3 regions of the Variovorax sp. RA8 genome follow, and region 3 is predicted to be linked to each of the others. Evidence: predicted binding sites of a transcription regulator. Region 3 holds the regulator's gene; each other region holds the start of a gene.

Region 1 (4,529 bases), 1.2 Mb from region 3:
GCCGCGCAGGATGTCCTGCTCGCGTGGCGAGAGTGCGTCCAGCGGCGACGCCGGCGCCGCGGGCTCGGCACTTGCTCCGGGCTTCGGCGTGGCGGCGTCGCGGTAGGCCGCCACCAGCTTGCCGGTCATCTCCTCGGCCACGATGTTCTCCCCGCGCATCGCCCTGCGGATCGCCACGGCGAGCGCGTCACCCTCGATGGTCTTGAGCAGGTAGCCGCTCGCGCCCGCACGCAGGGCGCCGGCGAGGTCGCGTTCGTCCTCGCTGACCGTCAACATCAGCACCCGTGCCGCGGGCACGGCCTCGCGCAGCGCCGGCAAGGCGTCGACCCCCGTCACACCGGGCAGATGGTTGTCCAGGAGGATCAGGTCGGGCTTGAGTTCCTGGGCGCGGCGCTGCGCCTCGCCCGCATCGGCGGCGTCGCCTACCACCTCGAACTCGGGGTCGCGGTGCAGCAGTGCCGTCAGCCCGCGCCGGAACAGCGTGTGATCGTCGACCACCAGGATGCGGATTCTGGTCGCAAGCGTGTTCATGGGAGTTCAGGCCACGCGCCGTTGAGGTGCCATCGCCGCCATGCCGGCCGTGCCGGACGGCATCGGCAGGGTCAGGACGACCGACGTGCCCCGGCCCGGCGAGGACATGACGTCCAGCAGCGCACCCAGGCGTTCCGCACGCTCGGCCATGATGCGCATGCCGACGTGGGTCTCGTCGGCACCCCGGCTTCCGTCGGCGAACCCGACACCATCGTCGCGCACTTCGACCCGCCATTGCGGTGCCTGCTGCACGTCCAGCCACACCTGGCTGGCACGAGCATGCTTGCGAACGTTCGACAGCGCCTCCTGCACGATGTGCAGCACCTGGATCTGCGTGTCCGGCAACAAGGGCATGCCCTGCCCCAGCATCTGGAGTCTTGCCTTGAGGCCGCTCTGGTGCTCGAACTTTCGCAGCGTCGTCAGGAGCGCCGGCTCGATGTCCTCGCCGTTGGCCCGCGTGCGGAAATGCATCAGCAGCTCGCGCACATCGCCATAGCTCTCGCGCACGCCGATGTCGATCTCCCCCAGCACATGCTGAACCTGTGTGCCGTCGCCGGCGGCGAGCGCGTCTCGCATGAGCTGCACCTGGATCTTCAAGAATGCGAGCGATTGGGCGATCGAGTCGTGCAGCTCGCGCGCCAGGAGGCCTCGTTCCTGCGAGATCGCGGCCTCGAGCCCCAGCGAGTTCAACCGAAGGTTCTCCATGGCACCCGCGAGGTGGACCGTGAGCGATTCCAGCAGCGAGCGCTCCGCCTCGGAGATCGTGATCCGGGCGTGGAAAAACAGGTCCACCTCGCCCATCAGCCGCTCATGCAGGCGGATCGGTATCGAGACCACGGTCTCGAAGCCGGCCTGCGCGCAATGCAGCATCCGAACGGGCTGCGTGGTGCGGATCTGAATCACGCGCGCGCCCGACGACGCGGGAGTGGAGCCGCAATGGCAGTCACCGGCGGCCACGCAATGCTCGGCGTCCTGCATCACCTGCGGCAAGCCCTGCGAGGCCAGCATCAGGTAGCGGCGGTTGGCCTCGTCCGACCAGCGCAGGGCGACGCCGTCCGCATGGGCGATGCGGGCGATGCTCTCGGTGAATCCGCGGGCGAGTTCGTCGAGTGTCGCGGCCTTGGCGACCAGCGTCGTGATCTCGTAGAGGCATTCCAGGCGGCCGCGCTCTTCCTCCAGCTGCGCCGTCTTCTCCTGCACTCTGCTCTCCAGGCCCCGGTACATGGACTGCAACTGCTCGGCCATGTCGTTGAATCCCTCCGCCAGGGTCGCGAATTCGTCCGTGCTCGTGCGCGCGACCCGGGCGCCGAGGTCGCCGCCCTGGAGCCGATGAATCGCCTGCTTGAGCAAGCTCAGCGGCTCCAGGACGAACCGGTAGCCGGTATGGACCAGCACGGCCGCGCCGATCAGCGCGATGCCCATCATCGCGACCTGCAGCAGATGCATGACGGCGGTCCACCGGGACAGATGGTCTTCGATGCCTGCGACGAATGCATCGATGCCCGACGTGAACGCGGCCGCTTCCGTGCCGAGGTCGGTACTGATGGAGGCGCCGGGCGGCGCCGGATCGGCCAGGCGGCCGCGGAAGGCGGCCCAGTCGCGTTCGACCACGGCGAAGCGCTCGCGACTGGCGCCGCCCCAGGGCACGGCGAGCGGCCGCTCGACGTCGCCGCTGCGCAGCAGCTGGAGGCTGCGCTCGAACTCTGCCACTTGCCTGGACAACGCCTGCACGTCCTGCGCGCTGGCCGACAGCACGATCTGATAAGTACGCATGCGCATGCGCCCCGCCTCGTTGACGGCAGCGGCGCCACCCTCGATCTGCCACGACATGTAGACGAGCGTGGCAATGGCACACAGGGCGGCCAGCAGAAACGGCATGGCGACCAAGGCCAGCTTGGCGCCAAGAGTCCATTGCCTGGATTTCATCATCGAACGCCACCAACCAGTCTTTGCGTTTGCTTGCCGCATTCTCCATCCGGATCGACGTCCTTGGTTGATCCATATCAATCAGCGAAAAGCCCTGCCGGCCTACGCTCGGGGCATTCAACGTCGCAGGAGACTGATCATGTTCAAGCGCATTCTCGTCGCCACCGATGGCTCCCCATTGGCGGAGAAAGCCGTGTCGAAGGCCATCGACCTGGCCACGGAACACAAGGCCGAGCTGACCGCCTTCACCGTGGTGCGGCGGCAGGTCAAGAGCCACATGGATGGGGCCCTCGGCTTCGAATCCGAGGAGATGGACCGCATCGAGGGCCGGCGCGCCGAGCAGGCCAGGACCATGCTCGACGAGGTCGAGAAACGCGCCCAGGCTTGTGGCGTCCGGGTCAATTCGGCGATCGTCAGATCGAGCCGCGTGGCCGAATCCATCGTGGATGCAGCCGGCAAGTACGGCAGCGATCTCATCGTGATGGCCACGCACGGACGCACCGGGCTGACGAGCGCCTTCCTGGGCAGCCAGACCGCGCAGGTCCTCGCGCATTCCGACGTGCCGGTGCTCGTGCTGCGCTGATGGTCCGGCGTGGTCTCCTCCGAAGTGCTGGAATCGCCGCCAGCGAACGATCCGCAAGCGCGCTCGTTTCTCCCGGATCGTCCAGGCCACCACATGAAGCGCGATGACGCCGTCTTGGACTCGCCGCTGCCCGTGCAGCCCATCAGCCGCGACGTGCTGCTGGAAAAATACCTCAAGCCTGGCGAGAAGGACACCGAGGATCTCTTTGCGCGCGTCGCGCGAGCGTTGGCGTCGGTGGAGGCCAAGGGCGATCGCGAGCAATGGGAGGCGCGATTCCTCGCCAACCTGCAGGCCGGGGCGATCGGGGCCGGGCGCATCATGAGCGCCGCCGGCACCGGAGTGGACGCCACGCTGATCAATTGCTTCGTGCAGCCGGTAGGCGATTGCATCCAGGGCCGGGACAACGCAGGCTATGCCGGCATCTACGAGGCGCTGCGCGAGGCGGCGGAAACCATGCGCCGCGGCGGCGGGGTCGGCTATGACTTCTCCCGCATCCGGCCGCGCGGCGCGCAGGTGCATGCCACCGCCTCGCTGGCCTCCGGTCCGTGCAGCTACATCGACGTGTTCGACCGGTCCTGCTCGACCGTCGAGAGCGCCGGCGCGCGCCGTGGCGCGCAGATGGGCGTGCTGCGCATCGACCACCCCGACGTGCTGGATTTCATCACCGCCAAGCGCACGCCGGGGCGCTGGAACAACTTCAACGTGTCCATCGCGGTAGGCGACGACTTCATGCGCGCGTTGGCGGCCGACGAGGAATGGGCGCTGGCGCACCGCGCCAGGCCGGGAGCCGAGCTGATCGCGCGAGGTGCGACGCAGGCCCCGGACGGCAACTGGATCTATCGGCGCCTGCCCGCGCGGGAGCTCTGGGACACGGTCATGCGATCGGCCTATGACTTCGCCGAACCGGGCATCCTGTTCACGGATGCCATCAACACCGACAACAACCTGCGCTACTGCGAACACATCGAGGCGACCAATCCATGCGGCGAGCAGCCGCTGCCGCCTTACGGTTGCTGCGACCTCGGTCCGATCATCCTGCCGCGCTTCGTCCGCCACCCGTTCGGGGTTGGTGGCGAGGCGCAGTTCGATTTCCAGCATTTCAGCGACAGCGTCGCAGTGCAGGTCCGGGCACTCGACAACGTGCTGGACCTCACGTTCTGGCCGCTGCCGCAGCAGCGCGCGGAGGCGATGGCCAAACGCCGCATCGGCGTGGGCTTCACGGGCCTGGGCGACACGCTGGCCATGCTGTGCCTGCGCTATGACCAGCCGGAGGGCCGGGCCATGGCCGTGCGCATCGCGCGCAGCCTGCGTGACGCCGCCTACATGGCGTCGGTGGGCCTGGCGCGCGAGAAAGGCCCCTTCCCTCTTTTCGAGGCGGAGCGCTATCTGGCGCGAGGCACTTTCGCCAGCCGCCTGGACCAGGCATTGCAGGAGCAGATCCGCATGCATGGCATCCGCAACAGCCACCTGGTCTCCATTGCGCCGACCG
Region 2 (4,529 bases), 1.1 Mb from region 3:
CGCGCAGCGGCTTCCGCCTCGCGTGCGGCCTTGTTTGCGGCATCTCTGGGCTTCTTCACAGGGCCGGGCGGCGGACTCAGCTGTCCAGGTTGGGTGTAATCCGCGGCAAATGTTGCTGAGCTGAACGCCATCGCGAGCATGACCAGCATGGTGGTGGGTTTCATGTGCGTACCTTGGATGAGGTGGGTGGGAGCGCTCAGCATGCGATGCAACGGAGGGGCAAGGCTTGCGCCAACGCAAAGGAGACCAACGAGCTGCCGAGGCGCCCGCGGCAGCTGCGGGCGCCGCGCCCTGCCACCAGGGGGCGGCACTCAGCAGGCGGTTTCAATGCGGCCGGCTCGGGTACACGCTGGGCCACGTCACCTCCCGCCCCATCATCGCGCGGGCATACAGGTAGTTGTTGAGCGATCGCTCGCTCAGCGCGTCCATGTTCACGTGACCCTCTACGGTGCAGGGAAAGACGAATCCGCGGCGGCCCGCGAACAAGGCGTCGAAGCGGAGTTCCCAGCCGGTGGATGCATGCGATGAGTTCATGACCGTCTCCTCGTACGCCCCGGAGCCTGGTGGAATCGAGACTCTGCCGGGACGCCATCTCAATGTAGGCGCTGCGCTTTGCAGCTCGGTCAACGCCCGGCACCGAAAAGGAACAGTCTGTCAACGCTTTGTGTCATCCTGGGAACGGAGCATCGTGACCGGTCCGACTGGGCCGGCCTGAGGCCACACACTTGTACGCGACACCGGACAGGCAGGTCCTGGGCCTGGCTCAGGCGGCTTGCCTTGCGTCGAGCCGAGGATGAACGGGAAGCGCATTCAGCGGAATGCGAAGGTAGGCGACGCCGTTGTCGTCCGGGGGCGGGAGCTGCCCGCCGCGCACGTTCACCTGAATCGACGGCAGGATGAGCGTCGGAACATCGAGCGTGGCGTCACGAGCCGTGCGCATTGCGACGAAGGCGTCCTCGCCGATGCCGTCGCGCACATGAATGTTGCCGGCTCGCTGCTCGGCGACGGTGGTCTGCCAACGCGGCTGTCGAGATGCAGGTGGGTAGTCGTGGCAGACGTACATCGTGGTCTCGGGCGGCAGGTCCAGCAGTCTGCGCATCGAGGCGTAGAGCTGGCGGGCGTCGCCGCCGGGGAAATCCGCACGTGCGCTGCCGACGTCGGGCATGAAGAGCGTATCGCCGACGAAGACGCAGCCGTCCACCAGGTAGGCCATGTCCGCCGGAGTGTGGCCTGGCACCAGCATTGCAGTGGCCTCCACCTGGCCAATCTTGAAGGTCTCGCCGTCCGTGAAGAGGTGGTCGAACTGGCTCCCGTCCGGCAGGAAACTGCGCTCGAAGTTGTAGAGTTTCCTGAAGGTCGCCTGGACGGTGCGGATGTTCTCGCCGATGGCGATGAGGCCGCCGACCTGCGACTGGATGTGGCGTGCGCCGGACAGATGGTCGGCGTGCGCATGGGTTTCCAGAATCCAGTCGACCTGCAGGCCCATGTCCCGGACATAGGCCAACAGCCGGTCGGCGCCGGCCGTGCTCGTGTGCCCGGACTTGAAGTCGTAGTCCAGCACCGGGTCGATGATCGCGGCTCGCCGCGTCGCATGGTCCCAGACGACATAGGAGACGGTCCACGTATGAGGATCGAAGAAGCCTTGGGTCGTCGTTCGGGCCGTCATGGAGTCCTCCGTAAGTGCGTCATGATTGCTTTCGCTTCGCGGCACGCCGGCCTGGTCGTCGGCATGGCGAGTCCGGCCCAAAGCTTCAATGCGCCATGAGCACCGGTACGCACATCGAATCGAGGACGGCACGCGATGCGCCCCCAAGCACAAGCTCGCGTGCCCGCGTGTGCCCGTAGCACCCCATCACGATCAGGTCGGCGGCGGTCTCGGAGGCCAGCGACAGGATGGCCCGGCCGGCGCCGCTGTCGTCGAGCCGCCGGTGCTCGTGGACGTGATCGATGCCATGCAGATGGAGGTACGGGATCAGTTCCACGGGCGCCGGGAATGCCTCGTCGACGTTGTCGCTCGCACAGACCAGATGGACCTGGCTCGCAGCGCGAAGAAAAGGCAGGGAAGCGGTCAATGCATGGGCACATTCGGGCGTCGATTTCCACGCCACCAGGACCGTTTTCGGTGCCGGCGTCGCGGCACCTGCGAAGGGAACAACGAGCGCGGGGCGGCCGCCGCCGATGATCACCGCCTCCGTGAGATCGCCGGGCACGTCGAAGCCGACGGCATCCCTGGGGTCGCGCTGGCCGAGCACCAGGAGATCCGCCGACAGTGCGCGGCGTGCGAAGCTCGGGATGACCGGCTCTCCTTGCAGCTCCAACCAATCGACTGCGACATCACCCCATGTACGCGCTCGCAGGACAAGCTCGTACGCGTGGGCGCGATGACCCGGATCGATCCGCCCGGCCATGCGGCTCGCCAGCGTGTCCCCCTTGAGAGGGAGCAGCGGCAAGTACTGGGGTGCCACCGCGAACAGGGCAGTGAGGACGGCGTCATGCCGTCGCGCCAGATGGTGCGCGAATCGCAGCCTCGCCTCGGCATGCGTACTGCCGTCGAGGTGCACCAGGATCGAACGGATGGGCGTCATGACGATCTGGTGGCGCGGGACCGAATCTGGTTGAAGCATCCATTCACTGTAGGAGCCGATCGCTGCTGTCGCGTTGCGCTGGATCAAGAGGTGCGTGCATGCGCGTCTTGACATGCATCAAGCCATCTTCGGCGAGTGCGCGGGTCGTCGCGCGGCGGCATGAGTCGCCTCGGCGCCGTTGAGCGCCGCGCCGAAGAACTGGAGCCGGCCGGCGCATGTCCCGTCGTTGATCTCTCGCGCAGTGAATGTCGTACTCAAGATGGGCGCTTCGCCGACGAGATCGGCGATTTCGGCGGCCGCCCCAAACTCGCCGGTGCCTCCGGCGACCGAGATCACCGCGACGTCAGGCAGATGGTCCCGCCGTCGGGTGACGAAGCTGCGCATCGGTCCTGCCAGCCGGCCGAGCCAGATCGGCGACACCAGGACGACCGCGTCGAAGTTTTTTGGAAACGGTCCGTCGTAGCGGATGGCCGGACGCCGTTGCAAAAGTGAATCCAGCACGCATCGCCAGATGCCCGGGATGCCCCGGCGCGGCCGTTCCTCGACGATCTCGGCCAGCTGCCAGCCCAGCTGGTTGCACAGCTGCTCCGAGAGCCGACGGGAGGTGCCGGTGTGCGAATAGACGACCACAAGGACCTTGCTCATTGAGTTCCTCCATCGGTGCGACATGAAAATGGTAGAGCGGCGCGGGCGAGCGAACCTTGCGCTCGATCAACCGCCTGGCTCCTTGGTCAGTCTCGGGTCACCCAGAGGATCAACGCCTTGAAACCGAGCCAAAGCACCGCGGCGCCCAGCAGCGCCAGCGATGCCGCGATGATCCGAAGCCTCTGCACGGCGCCCTCACCCATGCGACGGACAAGTGCTGACGCCGAAGAGCGTATAGGCAGGGCACTTGCCGAAGACCCCGGTCAGCAACAGGATGAGGCCGAGATAGCCCCAGGGGCCGATCACACTCGCCAGGGCCAGCGCGCAGAGCACGGCGCCCATGGTGACGCGGATCACCCTGTCGATGGTTCCCACGTTGCGCATCATGTTGGATTCCTTTCGGCATTGAATACCCGCATGGTGCTTTCTGGCGCGTGTGGCGCTATTGCGGTAGATCAAGCTTTGGTGCCGATGCGGCGTGCAGGAAAGCTTGATGCAGGTCAACCGTCACAGCAGATGCTGTGCCTAGCATCGTCACCACATGCTGCAGGAGAAACTCACATGGCACGCGAACTGATTCTTGCGGGCGTCACGACAGCCATGTTGCTGGGTGCCTCCCTGTCCCTCCCGGTCCTGGCACAGTCTCGCGGCGAGCTGCTGTATTCCACGCACTGCATCGCGTGCCATACCGCGCAGGTTCATTGGCGAGAGAGAAAGCTCGTCACCGACTGGACCAGCCTCAGGGCTCAGGTCTGGCGCTGGCAAACGGACGCAGCGCTGGGTTGGAACGACGATGACGTGGCCGAAGTCGCGAGATATCTCAACGACGAGTTCTACCGATTTCCGCCAGCAACCACGCCGGCGGGCTTGGGCGGATTTGCGTCACGCTGGGAAGGCCGAAGCCAAAGCCAGGAGCAACGCCGGATGCCGGCGGGCGAGAACCTGCGGCCGCCCGCTACAGGGGACAGCGAGAGCGGCGGACCTCGGCGCTGACGCGCACGCGTCGCCCGGCACGAACGGCAGGGCAGAGCGGTGGTCGATGCGCAAGGCTCTCCGGAAGCGGGCAGGAAAGGGCTGCCTGCGAGTTGATCTCGATCAGATGGTTCAAGTATTCATCGGCGCAGACTCGTAGCCGTCGCCGGGATACCTCCTAGATGCCCGGGAAACCGGAGTCATTCATGCGCCAAGACAAACTCACCACCAAGTTCCAGGAAGCCCTCGCCGATGCGCAGTCGCTCGCGCTGGGCAACGACAACGCCTACATCGAGCCGGTCCACCTGCTGGTGGCCATGCTGCGCC
Region 3 (4,529 bases):
TGATTCGGTCCGCGCCGGGCTGGGCAAGAGCAAGTTCAGCGCCTGCGCGGCCTGTCACGGCGTCGCGGGAGCGGGCAACCCGGCGATAGGCGCCCCCAATCTTGCCGACCGGATCTGGCTGCATGGATACGGCCAGGAAGCCATCATCTCGATCATCAACACCGGCAAGACCAACCAGATGCCGGCGCAGCAGGGGCGCCTGACAGAGGCGCAGATCCATGTGCTGGCCTCCTACGTCTGGGGCCTGTCGAACAAGCCGGTCGTGGCTCCCTAGGCCGGTCATGAAGGATGCCGCTTCCGCTTCCGCATCGGCCAGGCCCGCGCGGCGGGTGATTCCGATCGCCACCGCCGAGAAGGATGGTGGACTCTTCGTCGCGCACCAGAAGGTGTACCCCCGTACGGTGAGCGGCATCTTCGCGCGCTGGCGCTGGGCGATGGTGTTCCTCACGCAGCTCGTCTTCTATGGCCTGCCCTGGATCGAGTGGGGGCAGCGCCAGGCAGTGCTGTTCGACCTGGGCGCGCGACGCTTCTACATCCTCGGGCTGGTGCTGTACCCGCAGGACCTCATCTACCTGACCGGGTTGCTGGTGATCTCGGCGCTCTCGCTCTTCCTCTTTACCGCGGTGGCGGGGCGGCTGTGGTGCGGCTACGCCTGCCCGCAAACGGTCTACTCCGAGATCTTCATGTGGGTCGAGCAGAAGATCGAAGGCAACCGCATCGCCCGCATGCGCCTGGATGAGGGCGACTTCTCGCTCGAGAAGCTGGTCAAGAAGTGGTTCAAGCACATCGTGTGGCTCGGCATTGCGCTGTGGACCGGCTTCACCTTCGTCGGGTACTTCACGCCGATCCGGGAGCTGGGCCTGGAATTCCTGCAGACCCGCATGAGCTCGTGGGAAGTGTTCTGGGTCTTCTTCTACGGCTTTGCGACCTACGGCAACGCGGGCTTCATGCGCGAGCAGGTCTGCATGTACATGTGTCCCTACGCACGCTTCCAGAGCGCCATGTTCGACCGGGATACGCTCATCGTGAGCTACGACAACGAGAGGGGCGAGCCACGCGGCGTGCATGCCAAGGGCAGCAACGCGCGCGCACAGGGCCTTGGCGACTGCATCGACTGTTCATTGTGCGTGCAGGTCTGTCCGACCGGGATCGACATCCGCAAGGGGCTGCAGTACGAGTGCATCGGCTGCGGGCTGTGCGTGGATGCCTGCAACACCGTGATGGACAAGATGAAGACACCACGCGGGTTGATCCGCTATGCGACCCAGAACGGCATGGCCGGCCATTGGACGCCCAGGCAGGTGCTGCGCCGCGTGCTGCGCCCGCGGGTGCTGATCTACACCGGCCTGCTTGCCGCACTGACGATCGGTCTGCTGGCGAGCCTGGTGGCCCGCACGCCGCTGAAGGTCGATGTGGTGCGGGACCGGGCATCGCTCGCGCGCATCGCCGAGGGCGGCCAGCTCGAGAACGTCTACCGCCTGCAGATCATGAACGCGACCGAGCAGCCGCAGCGCTACCGCATCGAAGCCAGGGGCCTCGAAGGTCTCAGCGTATCGCCGGCCGAGCCGCTCGAGGTCGGTCCTGCGCAGTCGCGCTGGGTCGCGGTACGCCTGCAGGTTCCGTACGGCAGCGCCGCCGCAGGGTCCCACGTCGTCCATCTCGACGTGCGCTCCGTCGAGGGCAGCGCGCAGGTGTCGGAGAAGGCCACCTTCATGGTGCCCCGTTGAGTTCCAAAGGAGACGAGATGGACGATTGCGCGATGACTGCTCCGAAGAGCGAACCCTGGTGGCAGTTCCCGCTGCTGTGGATGGTGATAGCCGGGCCCGCCGTGGTCATCGTCGCCAGCTTCGTGACGCTCTGGCTCGCGCTGCGCACGCCCGATCCGGTGGTGGCGCCGGACTACTACCGCCGGGGTGCCGAGATCAACAAGGAGCTCGCCGCCAAGAACCTGATGCCTGCGCTGGCAGGGCGCAACCATGCGGCCACGCCGGACGCGGATCTGCCCGCACCGAGGCGTTGAAGATCATGAAGTCCCACGACTGGATGTCGATCCTCTGGCCGGCCTTCCTGCTGGCGAGCGTTGCCGAACTGCTGGTTTTCGCGCTGGTCGACCCCAGCGACCTCCATTGGGGCGGCGAGGATATCGGCTTGTCCCGGCAGGCTGTCTATGCGGCCGGCTTCTTCATCTTCTGGGTGCTGGCGACCGGCTCGAGCGCGCTCACGCTGCTGCTCACCAAGCGCGCGGACGAGCTCAACCGCCCGGCGGATTGACGATGCGCTGCAGTGCATCGGCGTCGACGATGCGCAGCTTGCGCTTCTCCACCTCGACGATGCCGTCTTCCATGAACTTCGACAGCGTCCGGCTCACCGTCTCGAGCGTGAGCCCGATGTAGCTGCCGATCTCCTCGCGCGTCATGCGAAGTACGAACTCGGACCGGGAGAATCCGCGCGCGTGCAGCCGCTGGACAAGGTTCAGGAGAAAGACCGCGAGGCGTTCCTCGGCCCGCATGCTGCCCAGGAGCAGCATCACGCCGTGCTCGCGCACGATCTCGCGGCTCATGATCTGGTGCACGTGGCGCTGCAGGGAGGGAACCTCGCGCGAGAGCTGCTCGATGCGATGGAAGGGCATCACGCAGACTTCGGCATCCTCGAGCGCGATCGCGTCGCAGGTGTGCTGGTTGTTGACGATGCCGTCCAGCCCGATGATCTCGCCGGCCATCTGGAAGCCGGTGACCTGGTCGCGGCCATCCTCGGTCGCCACGCGGGTCTTGAAGACGCCGGTGCGAATCGCGTAGAGCGAGGTGAAGGGCTCGCCGTTGCGAAAAAGTGCCTCGCGGCGCCGGACCTTGCGCCGCGTGGCCACGATCTCGTCGATGCGCTTCAGTTCGCTCGGCTCCAGGCCCGCAGGCATGCAGAGCTCGCGCAGGTTGCAGCTCGAGCAGGCGACCTTGATGTGTTCGGCTTTCATTGATGGCGTCGGGGTTCGCAGCGATTCTCAGGCGCCGCGCACAGCCGAGGCTTGATGCACATCAAGGATGACGGGGCGGCCTGCCTGCATAGTGGGCCGGTGCCTCCCATATCTACCGCAATGAACTCATCCCTTGCCGCCGCGCCTGCCGGTTCATCGCTCGTCCTGCCGTCGGCGGGTCTGCTGCGGCGTTTCGACGTGCCAGGGCCGCGCTATACGTCCTATCCCACGGCGGACCGTTTCGTCGAGGCGTTCACGGCCGACGACTACGCCCAGACGCTGCGGCAGCGCAGCGAGCTCGGCGCGCATGGCCGGCCGCTTTCTGTGTACGTGCACATTCCGTTCTGTGAATCGCTTTGCTACTACTGTGCCTGCAACAAGATCGTCACCCGGCACAAGAGCCGCGGGCGCGAGTACCTCGGCTATCTGGCGCGCGAGGTGGCGCTGCAGGCCGCGCAGCTCGGCCGCGGCGCGGTTGTCACCCAGCTGCACCTGGGGGGCGGCACGCCGACCTTCCTGCACGACGGGGGTTTGCGCGAGCTGCTGTCCATGCTCGGGGACGCGTTCACGTTGCCGCCGGAGCGCGAGCAGTCGATCGAGATCGATCCACGCACGGTCGATGGCCATCGACTCGCGAGCCTGGCCGAGATGGGTTTCGATCGCCTGAGTTTCGGCGTTCAGGACTTCGACCCCGACGTGCAGAAGGCCGTGCACCGCATCCAGCCGGCAGGGCAGGTGTTCGACCTGGTGGCGAGCGCACGCGGACTCGGCTTCGGGTCGATCAACATCGACCTCATCTACGGGCTGCCGCGCCAGAGCACCGGATCCTTCGACCGCACGCTGGCGCAGGTCTGCGAGCTGCGGCCCGACCGCATCGCCCTCTACGCCTATGCACATCTGCCGGCGCGCTTCAAGCCGCAGCGACGCATCGCCGCCGACGAACTCCCCGACGCCAGGACCAAGGTGGAGATGCTGTCGCGTTCGATCGCCACGCTCACCGCGGCCGGTTACGTCTACATCGGCATGGACCACTTCGCCTTGCCCGAAGACCCGCTCGCAATCGCCAAGCGGCAGGGACGCCTGCACCGGAACTTCCAGGGCTACAGCACCCAGCCCGAGTGTGATCTCGTGGCGCTGGGCGTGTCGGCCATCGGCCGGGTCGGCGCCACCTACAGCCAGAACGCCAAGACGCTGGAGGAGTACTACGACCTCCTGGACCAGGGTCGCCTGCCGGTCGTGCGCGGCCTGGCGCTCACGCGCGACGACGTCCTGAGGCGCGCGGTGATCATGGCGCTGATGTGCCAGGGGCATGTGGACTATGAATCGATCGGACTGGCCCACCTGGTCGACTTCAAGCGCTATTTCGCCAGCGAGCTCGTGGCGCTCGCGCCGCTCGCGGCGCAGGGCCTCGTGCACCTGCGCGACCATGAGATCGAGGTCACGCCGATGGGCTGGTTCTTCGTGCGCGCCGTCGCGATGGTCTTCGATCGCTATCTGCAGGCCGACCGCAACCGAACGCGCTTCTCGCGCATTGTCTGACCATGCAGGCTGCGCTGGCCAG

Evidence for each region. The regulator FNR, encoded in region 3, switches genes on or off when oxygen is low (the NO sensors DNR and NnrR bind a similar motif). The targets are predictions, from matches to a motif close to TTGATNNNNATCAA.
Region 1: E5P3_RS12080 (universal stress protein) is a predicted target of FNR. The motif match lies at 2,525-2,538, and genes of this name have one in related genera.
Region 2: E5P3_RS11935 (universal stress protein) is a predicted target of FNR. The motif match lies at 2,659-2,672, and genes of this name have one in related genera.

The regions. Positions count from the first base shown of each region.
Region 1 covers NZ_LR594662.1:2,547,247-2,551,775, reverse strand. Annotated here, with positions in the region: gene E5P3_RS12090 (response regulator) at 1-531, opposite strand, end outside; gene E5P3_RS12085 (type IV pili methyl-accepting chemotaxis transducer N-terminal domain-containing protein) at 538-2,460, opposite strand; gene E5P3_RS12080 (universal stress protein) at 2,597-3,040, shown strand; gene E5P3_RS12075 (adenosylcobalamin-dependent ribonucleoside-diphosphate reductase) at 3,134-4,529, shown strand, end outside.
Region 2 covers NZ_LR594662.1:2,515,054-2,519,582, forward strand. Annotated here, with positions in the region: gene E5P3_RS11920 (hypothetical protein) at 1-140, opposite strand, end outside; gene E5P3_RS11925 (hypothetical protein) at 325-534, opposite strand; gene E5P3_RS11930 (MBL fold metallo-hydrolase) at 764-1,666, opposite strand; gene E5P3_RS11935 (universal stress protein) at 1,752-2,585, opposite strand; gene E5P3_RS11940 (flavodoxin family protein) at 2,703-3,230, opposite strand; gene E5P3_RS11945 (YgaP family membrane protein) at 3,426-3,617, opposite strand; gene E5P3_RS11950 (cytochrome c) at 3,792-4,223, shown strand; gene clpB (ATP-dependent chaperone ClpB) at 4,409-4,529, shown strand, end outside.
Region 3 covers NZ_LR594662.1:1,389,201-1,393,729, forward strand. Annotated here, with positions in the region: gene ccoP (cytochrome-c oxidase, cbb3-type subunit III) at 1-274, shown strand, start outside; gene ccoG (cytochrome c oxidase accessory protein CcoG) at 282-1,727, shown strand; gene E5P3_RS06660 (FixH family protein) at 1,760-2,020, shown strand; gene E5P3_RS06665 (hypothetical protein) at 2,026-2,271, shown strand; gene fnr (fumarate/nitrate reduction transcriptional regulator Fnr) at 2,252-2,968, opposite strand; gene hemN (oxygen-independent coproporphyrinogen III oxidase) at 3,089-4,507, shown strand; gene E5P3_RS06680 (sulfite exporter TauE/SafE family protein) at 4,510-4,529, shown strand, end outside.